One region of the Halomonas qaidamensis genome, then DNA from elsewhere that is predicted to be linked to it. Evidence: riboswitches for the same ligand, from Rfam matches in the RefSeq annotation. Region 1 holds a riboswitch; the other holds the start of a gene.

Region 1 (4,698 bases):
GAGTGGCGTAAAGTGCCGCTTGGCAAGCGCATGCGCATTATGCTCAAGCTTCAGGCTCTGATACGGGAAAATACCGCTGAGTTAGCCGCATTGATTACGCAAGAGCATGGTAAAACCTTACCAGATGCCGAAGGCGAGGTAGGGCGCGGTTTAGAGGTAGTTGAACACGCTTGTTCGATTACCTCGCTGCAGCTGGGTGAGCTGGCGGAAAACGCCGCTAATGAAGTCGATGTTTACACCATGCACCAGCCACTGGGCGTTGGCGCGGGCATTACCGCTTTTAACTTTCCGATTATGCTGCCCTGTTTTATGTTCCCGATGGCCATTGCTACGGGCAACACCTTTGTACTGAAGCCTTCGGAGCAAGATCCTAGCTCCACAATGCGTCTCGTGGAGCTTGCCCATGAAGCTGGCATACCCGCCGGTGTTTTGAACGTGGTGCATGGTGGTCCGGATGTCGCCAATCAGATCGCCGACCACCAGGATATTAAAGCACTCTCGTTTATTGGTTCGACCCATGTCGGCTCGCTGCTTTACAACCGTGCTGCAGCTGCAGGCAAGCGTATGCAGTCGATGATGGGGGCTAAAAACCACTGTGTGGTGATGCCGGATGCTAACCGCAGCCAAGCTATTGATAGCCTGCTGGGTTCGGCATTTGGCGCCGCTGGCCAGCGCTGCATGGCTAACTCGGTTGTCGTGCTAGTGGGTGAAGCCCGTGAGTGGCTGAACGATATTGAGGAAGGCGCGCGCCGTATGAAAGTAGGGCCGGGCACTCAGCGCGATGCAGACCTAGGCCCGCTTGTTTCTCCCCAAGCGAAGGATCGCGTTGAGCGCTTGATTTCGGCGGGTGAAAAAGAGGGCGCTAAACTTCTGGTGGATGGCCGTGGTTGCACGGTAGATGGCTATCCAAACGGTAATTTTGTTGGCCCAACCCTGTTTGCCGATGTGACCGCTGATATGACGGTGTACCGAGAAGAAATTTTCGGCCCCGTACTGTGTGTGGTCAATGTAGAAACACTGGATGACGCGATCGAGTTTATCAACGCGAACCCGAATGGAAATGGTACGTCGATATTTACCAATTCAGGTTGGGTGGCACGACGTTTTGAAACAGACATTGACGTTGGCCAAATAGGTATCAATGTGCCGATTCCTGTCCCTGTGGCTTACTTTAGCTTTACTGGGTCGCGTGCTTCCAAGCTTGGTGATCTGGGGCCAAACGGCAAACAGGCAATTACGTTCTGGACGCAAACCAAAACGGTTACCGCCCGTTGGTTTGAGCCAGAAAATGTCTCTAGCGGCATCAACAGTACTATTTCCTTAAGCTAACCGTGATCAATAAAGCCCCGTGAAAACGGGGCTTCTTGGTGTACGGCCTCGGATGGCATGGCTTCAGAGTAAATAACTTTAGCTTGATAAATAACGGGTTATCTATCTGGAAACAAAGGCAGACTTTCGCGGATAAGTTGCTCAATAGGGCCAAGCTGGCCAGCATGCAGTATCAGCATGGTGGGCACTATTTTTTTGTAGTGGGCTGGGGGCGTTAACAGCGCGAACTCGCCTTCTTCAATATGAAATTCATGGAGTTCTTGGAGACCCTCAGGCGTTTCGCATTGAGAACAGCGGTAATTGTCGTCTTCACCATATACAAGGCGATGATACATTTTGAATAGCGTGTAAATTGCTAAACCACCCGGTAAGGCAGGCCAGCGTGCGGGTATATTGCGCGTCGCTTCCGTAATGATACGTCCTTCTGCCTGGGCAAAGAGTTTGGCTAATGGCGCAGTAAGAAGCGAGGTATCTTCGGCTGGTAGTGGTTGACGCTGCTGAGAGGCCTGGGAAAATTCGTTTGTCACTCGGTGTAAGTCTTCTAGCGAAGTAAGCGGATAATCAATGTGCTTCAATTCGCTTGGCTCGAAACTGCCGTTTTCCCAACCATGAATGACCCGAAGGGTCATCGGCGACTGTTGCAGGGGCTGTGCAAAGAGGATGTGCAGCATGACTCGAATGTGTAGCTGCCGCTCATCGGTATCGTTGTCGAACGCGCGGTAAGGGTCAGCAAAAAGTGTGTGTAAGCGCCCTGGCGTATGCTCTTTCGCTTCGAAATGCTGCATGTGAGTGTCCCTGTAAGGTGCCATTTTACGCGTTCATTGCGCGGCTTATAGGTTATTGAGTTGTTAAGAGTATGGACAGCGTGAGCCGCGATTGAAAGTCACTTTGTTTAGTATTTTGTTACTGAATAGCGTTCAGTCAGCAGTATAAATGTTTAACCAAAACAAAAATTTAAAACCTGCTTTTAGGAAAAGAGGAACCGCGATGATAAACCCACTTAGCCGTTTCCATGTGCCAGAAACCCTTGACGAACTGCCTGATGATATTCGTGAAGCAATAGTAAATGTTCAAAGCAAGGCGGGCTTTGTACCCAACGTATTTTTAATGTTGGCCCACCGCCCCGATGAGTTTCGCGCGTTTTTTGCGTACCACGATGCGCTAATGGAGCGTGAGTCCGACACGCTCACCAAGGCTGAAAAAGAGATGATTGTGGTAGCCACAAGTGCACGCAATCGTTGTCTTTATTGTGTCGTTGCGCATGGGGCCTTATTGAGAATTTATAGCAAGGACCCGTTAGTAGCAGACAACGTTGCAATTAACCACCTGACCGCAGGACTGAGCGAACGTCATCGCATGATGTTGGATTTTGCAATGCATTGCGGTATTGAAGTGGGTGAGTTCTCTTCCGAATGGCAGGCCAGATTAGAGCAAGTGGGTTTCACGCTGGAAGATTGTTGGGACATTGGTGCCATTGTCGCTTTTTTTGGAATGTCGAACCGATTGGTTACCATGGCAGGCACCCCACCTAATGAAGAGTTCTACTTAATGGGACGCCTACCGCGATCATAAAGGGAAAATAGTAGGAAAAAAGTTACCCACCTAGGCGTTACTCACTGACAGATTTTACTAACGCCCAACCTTTACTAACGAACCACTTTCACCGAGGATAGCGTCTCCATTCACTGTCGCCAGGGGAGCTCCACACTGATGGGCTGAGAATGCGCACTGCGCAGACCCTGGAACCTGATCCGGTTAATACCGGCGGAGGAAGTGCGACATGCCTTACCTAACATCAGCCGTACTGGGTGCGGCACTACTTTGCTTTGCCTTTTTGGGCCTTCGGGCACGCCATGTGCAGGGGTCGCTCGATGACTACGTGACAGCACGCAATTCGCAAACGGCGTCCACGCTGGGGTTCTCATTTTTAGCCTCGGGAATGGGCGCTTGGATTTTGTTTGCACCGCCTGAAATAGGTGCGTTTGTTGGGCCATTAGCGCTCGCAGGCTATGCAATAGGCTCTGCGCTGCCGTTTATTGTCTTAGGTCTTTACGGGCCAAAAATTCGCCGTGCTTTGCCAGAGGGCAGAAGCATTGCTGAATTTGCTGATGCCTGTTATGGCAAAGGCGTGCGTCGCTGGGTATCGCTGGCCTCTGTTGCTTATATGGGCTGTTTTTTAGCGGCGGAACTAACGGCCATCGGCGCGATTACCGCGCTGCTGTCAGAGGTACCTCCGGCGCTGGTGATTATTGGTGTTGCGCTCACAACCTTGGTGTACACGGTGGTTGGTGGGCTACGGGCAAGCCTCGCCACGGATCGCTGGCAAGCGTGGCTTTTGTTGGCCCTGTTAGCAGCTGTTGGCAGCGTTGCCATATGGCGGCTGCCAACCATGCCGAATGACGCAGTGATGCCTTCTATTCCTATCACAAGTGCGCTCAGCGTTGCTCTTACACTTGTCATTGCGGTGACCGCCGCCAATCTTTTCCATCAAGGCTATTGGCAGCGTGTATGGGCTGCCCAGGATGACCAGAGCTTAGGCCGAGGTGCTTGGCTAGGCGGCGGTATGACTGTGTTGGTGGTGATGGTCATTGGCGGTGTCGGCATGATGGCCGCGATGAGTGGAGTGCCACTTGGAGAGCCGCCTATTCCCTTCTTTGCACTGTTAACCGATGCGCCGGTGTGGGTAGCACTGCCCGCCTTAGTGCTGGCTGTCACGTTGGTAACCTCAAGTGTCGATACGCTTCAAAATGGCATCGCGTCGCTGATTGTTGGACGTGGCGGTGAACGGCATACAGCCTCTTTAACGACTGCTCGTTGGATAACGGTCGCCATGATGGTGCCAGTAGTGCTGATTGCGTTGCAGGGGTTATCGGTACTGCGACTATTCTTAATCGCTGACTTACTGTGCGCTGCCATCGTGGTACCGGTGCTGCTTGGCCTGTGGCAACGTATGACGCCTCTGGCGGCGATAGGGGGTGGTATGGCAGGGTTGGTAGGAGCAATACTGCCAGGCTGGATAAGTCAGGGAAGTGTCAGCGCGGGTATTATGGCAGCAACGTTCCCCGGCAGTATTCCCACGCTTGGGCCATTTTTAGGGGCGCTTCTGGCGTCTATTGTTGTCAGTGTGACGCTGGCCTATCTGCCTAATCGTCGTCAAAGCGTTAGGCAGTAACGTTAAGCCGTGAACCAAATTAACAGGGACGATGATGATTCGCAGCCTACTAACGATGCCGGATGGCGATGTGCATGAAGGTGATGAATGCCTTATTGATGTTTGGCAGGCAACGCCTGGCAGCCACTTATGGATAGATATGAAAGGCGAGCCAGAAACGCGTGAGCGCCAGCTACTGGAACGTTTTAATTGTCATC
Region 2 (4,698 bases), 1.3 Mb from region 1:
GCGCTACGCGCCGAACAGCCAGTTCAGCCGTCATACTCACGGCGGTGGTGAAGAAATTTTGGTGCTGGAAGGTGTCTTTGCCGATGAGCATGGCCGCTATCCGGCAGGCAGCTACTTACGCAACCCGATTGGCACTGGTCATACCCCGCAAATAGGCGAAGAAGGCGCACTTATTCTGGTTAAGCTACACCAGTTTGATGAAGATGACCTTCTTCAGCTGGCCGTGCCTGCCCATCGCCTTCCCTGGCAACCCGACCGGCGGCCTGGCATTACTTATAAAATGCTACACACCTATAGCTCAGAACAGTACGGTCCTGAACGAGTCAGCCTAGAACGCTGGGAGGCCGATACAGCGGTGTCTTATCCAACGCTTAGCGGCGGTTTAGAGCTATTTGTGTTGGAAGGTGCTGTTCTTAGTGATGGGCAGGAGTACGCAACTGGCAGTTGGTGTCGCTTCCCAGTGGGTGCGGCACCTCAGTTGCAAGCAGGTAGCGAAGGTGTGCAGCTTTATTTAAAGCGCGGCCATTTAGCCGCCGCTAATTTACTAAGCCAATAAACGGTAGCAGCGTCAATAACGCAATCAGTATCACGGCAACCATCACCAATAAGACTTGCACGGGGTGGGCGAGAAAGCGCCGCCATAACGTAGGGGCATTGCCACTAGCAACGGCTTCTTCATGGGCGCGTCGTGCGTTGGCTTGGCGGTTTTCCTGATACGCTGCCAACGCTGCTTCGGCAGCCTCGCGTTGTGCGGTGTTACGCAGCCAAATGGCATCGACACCCAGGCGAAAAAACCCCGCCTGGGTTTCATACACATCAAAGCCCTGCTCATCTAGCAGCTGGCGTACTTCCATCGCCTCTTCATCTGTCACGTGGCGCAACCGAAACAGCAAGTGGGCCATGTTAGTCGCCCTTATCAGCCATACGGTCTGCCTGAATCACCTCGATCCAGTAGCCGTCTGCATCTTTGACAAAAATAACGTCTTTCATCTTGCCCTGATCCGCGCGCTTAACGAACGTCACCTGATGCTCGTCGAACCATGCTTGGGCGGCTTCTAGGTCAGGCACGCTAAAGCAAATATGACCAAACCCTTGGGGTTCTGCGTTACCGTCGTGATAGGCAAAATCTTGCTGATCCTCGGTGCCCCAGTTATGCGTTAACTCTAACAAGCCTTTCTGACTGAAGGTCCAGGCAGTACGGGCTTGAAGGTCTTCCGGTACATTATCGCTGTCTTCCATATTGGCTAGAAAGTAGAGCGAAAACTGCATCTCTTCAAAATCCAATCGACGTAGAACCTGCATGCCAAAGACCGTGGAGTAAAACGCTAGCGCGCGTTCGGGATCTTTTACCCGCAGCATCGTATGATTTAAGCGAAACCCTTGGGTTTGCGGCGCAGCGGATGCGACACCGGGATGTTGTTCGCCTTGAAACGACATAACCTCTCCTATTTCATATTCATAAAATACGTTGACGAACCCTACAACCTGTACAAAACTTTGACCACTTTCAATAATTCGTAAGCTTTTAAGTACAGACGTTTTTAAGTACGTAAGCTTTTACGTACGTAGTCTATCAGCACCTGATGCACTACCTTACCTCATCATGCTGTTTCACTATTTAAAAGGTGGGCATCGTTTAGCTAGCCCTTAGCTTAGCCCGCCCTATGCCAGAGGAGCCACTATGTCTCGTGATCGCAATGTGCTAGGTGAACCATTAACGCCCTGCTGCCATGACCCTAAAACCGGTTTTTACCGCGATGGCTTTTGTCGTACAGGGCCCGATGATGTCGGTACGCACTCAGTATGCGCGATGGTAACCGAAGAATTTTTAACGTTTTCAAGAGCTCAAGGCAACGACCTAGTGACTCCACGCCCAGAATATGGGTTTCCAGGCCTGCAGCCCGGCGACCGCTGGTGTGTCTGTGCCAACCGTTGGCAGGAAGCTGCACAAGTTGGCTTGGCTCCACCAGTGTTATTGTCTGGCACTCATGAGAAAACATTAGAGATTATTCCATTCATCAAGCTGCAGCAGCATGCACTGGATGCTGTTCATTAAGTGCTTTCGCTCCGAATCCTGGAATTTCTATGCAAACCTTCTACACTCTAGTGTGTATTTTTACAAAACTTAATCACCTTTACTAACTTCGCTTGTAGCATTCCTCTAGAGAACACTGTGATGCCTTACTAACGGTATCCACTTGGAGTTTGTCATGACTGCGATTGATATGACCCTCGGCGACCATCTAACACTCAAGCAGTTGGCCCGCGCCATACAGAATGGCTTTTCGCCTATTGTGGAAGTCGAATCCATGGATGGCATCTATAAAGTTCGCTTCCATCACGCTAACGGTGTCTCTGATTTAACCAATGCCCAAGGCCATGTCAGCACCTTTTTGGGCACTGGTGAAATTCGCGATACTCTAGGCCAATTAGGCCTTACTCATGGCGTGCTTACCTTTGCAGACCAGTGTGGCGATGAAATGATTGGTGTCGAAGGAAAAGCGATAACTCCCGATGAAATGTTAACTTACGGTACACGTATCGCATTTCGCTAATCGCGCTTCGCTAATAGCTAACTGTTCGCTAATAGCTAACTGGTAGTCTGTTAATAGCTAAGACAGTTAGTAGCGCGAAAGCCCTCAGGCTTTACAGATTGATCTAAGCCAAGGATAGTACTACCACGACAGGGGCGCCCATGACTAATGGGCTGAGAAGCACCCTTTGAACCTGAACCGGATAACGCCGGCGTAGGGAGTCGTGGTGCGGCTGCACCACCTCCCCCTGCCGGGAGGATATTATGCTTTCACGCCCACTCGGCGATTACCTCATCGCTCTGCGCGCTGCGACACCACTGGTACATTGCATTACCAACTACGTGGCGATGAACAGCACCGCTAATTTGCTATTAGCGACAGGCGCATCCCCTGCCATGCTACATGCGCAAGAAGAGGTGGCTGAATTCACCGCTATTTCTGGCGCGCTATCGATCAATATTGGCACCCTCTCTTCCCCTTGGGCTGACGCCATGGTTATCGCTGCGCGCACCGCCCATCAAAACAATATTCCATGGGTGCTCGATCCTGTTGCGGTTGGTGCCACCACCTTTCGCCAGCGTTTGTGCAAGACGCTGCTGACTTATCAACCCAGCGTTATTCGCGGCAACGCCTCGGAAATCCAAGCGCTTAACGGTTTGGCTAGCCTGGGGCGAGGCGTTGATGCCACCACCAGTTCTCAAGAAGCCACGACCGCAGCCATTGCGCTAGCACAACAACATCGTTGCGTCGTCGCGGTTACCGGTGAGACAGATGTCATCACTGACGGCACCCATCATTATCGGCTTAAAGGTGGTCACCCGTTAATGCCCCGCGTGACTACCTTAGGCTGTGGACTGAGTGCGCTGGTGGCAAGCTTTGTGGCCGCCAATCACGAGCAGCCGCTGGAGGCCAGTTTGGCCGCCTTAGCATGTTTTAGCATAGCGGGCAGTCGCGCAGGTAAGCAGGCTCAAGGCCCTGGTAGTTTCCAGGTGGCGCTGTTGGATACGCTCTATCAGTTAACGCCCGACGATCTCTCAACTTTTGCTCAATTGGAGGCAGTGCATGCCGTTTGATCTTTCGCTCTATCTCATTACTGATGCTGAGCTATGCGCCGAATTTGGCCTTGAAAAGACGGTCGAAGCGGCTATACAAGGCGGCATTACCATGGTGCAGCTACGCGATAAATACGCGAGTGACGAGCAAATGATCGCCCAGGCCAAACGCCTCAAAGCGATGTTATCAGGTAGTGGCGTTCCACTGATTATTAACGATCGTCTGAACGTGGCGTTAGCCAGCCAAGCTGATGGCTTACATGTCGGGCAAAGCGACACGGCTGTTCAAGAAGCGCGAAACACTCTCGGCCAGCACGCCATTATTGGGCTTTCGATTAACACCCCTGCCCAACTTCAGGAAGCTCCCGTCGAACTGCTCAATTACGTCGGTTTAGGGCCCATCTTTGCAACTGGCAGCAAACAAGATCACGCCCAACCAATTGGCTTTGATGGGCTGGCACAGCTTGCTAATGCTTGCCAACTCCCCAGTGTCGCGATTGGTGGACTAAAAGCTGAACACATGGCTCAAGTGAAAGCCGCTGGGGCAAACGGTATTGCGGTTATTTCTGCTATTTGTGGTCAGCCAGACCCACGCTTAGCCGCGCAGGCCTTTTTCCACGACCGCTTGTAACCATCTTCCTAACGACGTTCTTAACGGGTCTCTTAAGACCACGCAACAACTGTGCGTGATCTTAAGGATAATTTAAGCAGCAGGTACGCCGAGTTGAACTGCGGCAATAGATCCTGCTGGCTTGAGGTCGCGCATTAAAAGCGCAAACTCTAGCTGTTTAGGAGAGATGCTGACGCCTGGCACTGGGATACGTACCCGGTGCCCAGAGCCAGGAGCGGCCTTTTGGGATTCGCCGCGGGTATTCTCAATATGGTCAAGCACAAAACGGTGGTTTCCACTTGGCAGCATCAGCTCCATGCCATCGCCTATTTCAAAGCGGTTTTTCACCTCAATGTCTAGCCAGCCACGCACGGGATCGTAGCCCAATACTTCACCGACAAACTGTTGGTGGACACCGATAGAGCTGCCCTGCTCATAGCTCTGAAATTCATCGTGTACATGGCGCCGATAGAAGCCTTCGGTGTACCCCCTGTTGGCTAGG

What was found. A riboswitch is a leader RNA that binds a small molecule or an ion and turns the genes downstream of it on or off. The one in region 1 is predicted to bind thiamine pyrophosphate.
Region 2: it holds a riboswitch for thiamine pyrophosphate, as region 1 does, so the genes downstream of both, thiM (hydroxyethylthiazole kinase) here and K1Y77_RS12280 (SLC5/6 family protein) in region 1, are expected to answer to the same signal.

The regions. Positions count from the first base shown of each region.
Region 1 is NZ_CP080627.1:2,704,712-2,709,409, reverse strand. It holds gene K1Y77_RS12295 (CoA-acylating methylmalonate-semialdehyde dehydrogenase) at 1-1,329, shown strand, start outside; gene K1Y77_RS12290 (hypothetical protein) at 1,428-2,114, opposite strand; gene K1Y77_RS12285 (peroxidase-related enzyme) at 2,317-2,901, shown strand; TPP riboswitch at 3,013-3,120, shown strand; gene K1Y77_RS12280 (SLC5/6 family protein) at 3,110-4,501, shown strand; gene K1Y77_RS12275 (magnesium transporter CorA family protein) at 4,536-4,698, shown strand, end outside.
Region 2 is NZ_CP080627.1:218,660-223,357, reverse strand. It holds gene K1Y77_RS01090 (cupin domain-containing protein) at 1-556, shown strand, start outside; gene K1Y77_RS01085 (DUF6164 family protein) at 537-902, opposite strand; gene gloA (lactoylglutathione lyase) at 904-1,437, opposite strand; gene K1Y77_RS01075 (DUF2237 family protein) at 1,682-2,056, shown strand; gene K1Y77_RS01070 (hypothetical protein) at 2,211-2,555, shown strand; TPP riboswitch at 2,676-2,771, shown strand; gene thiM (hydroxyethylthiazole kinase) at 2,798-3,607, shown strand; gene thiE (thiamine phosphate synthase) at 3,597-4,217, shown strand; gene trhP (prephenate-dependent tRNA uridine(34) hydroxylase TrhP) at 4,290-4,698, opposite strand, start outside.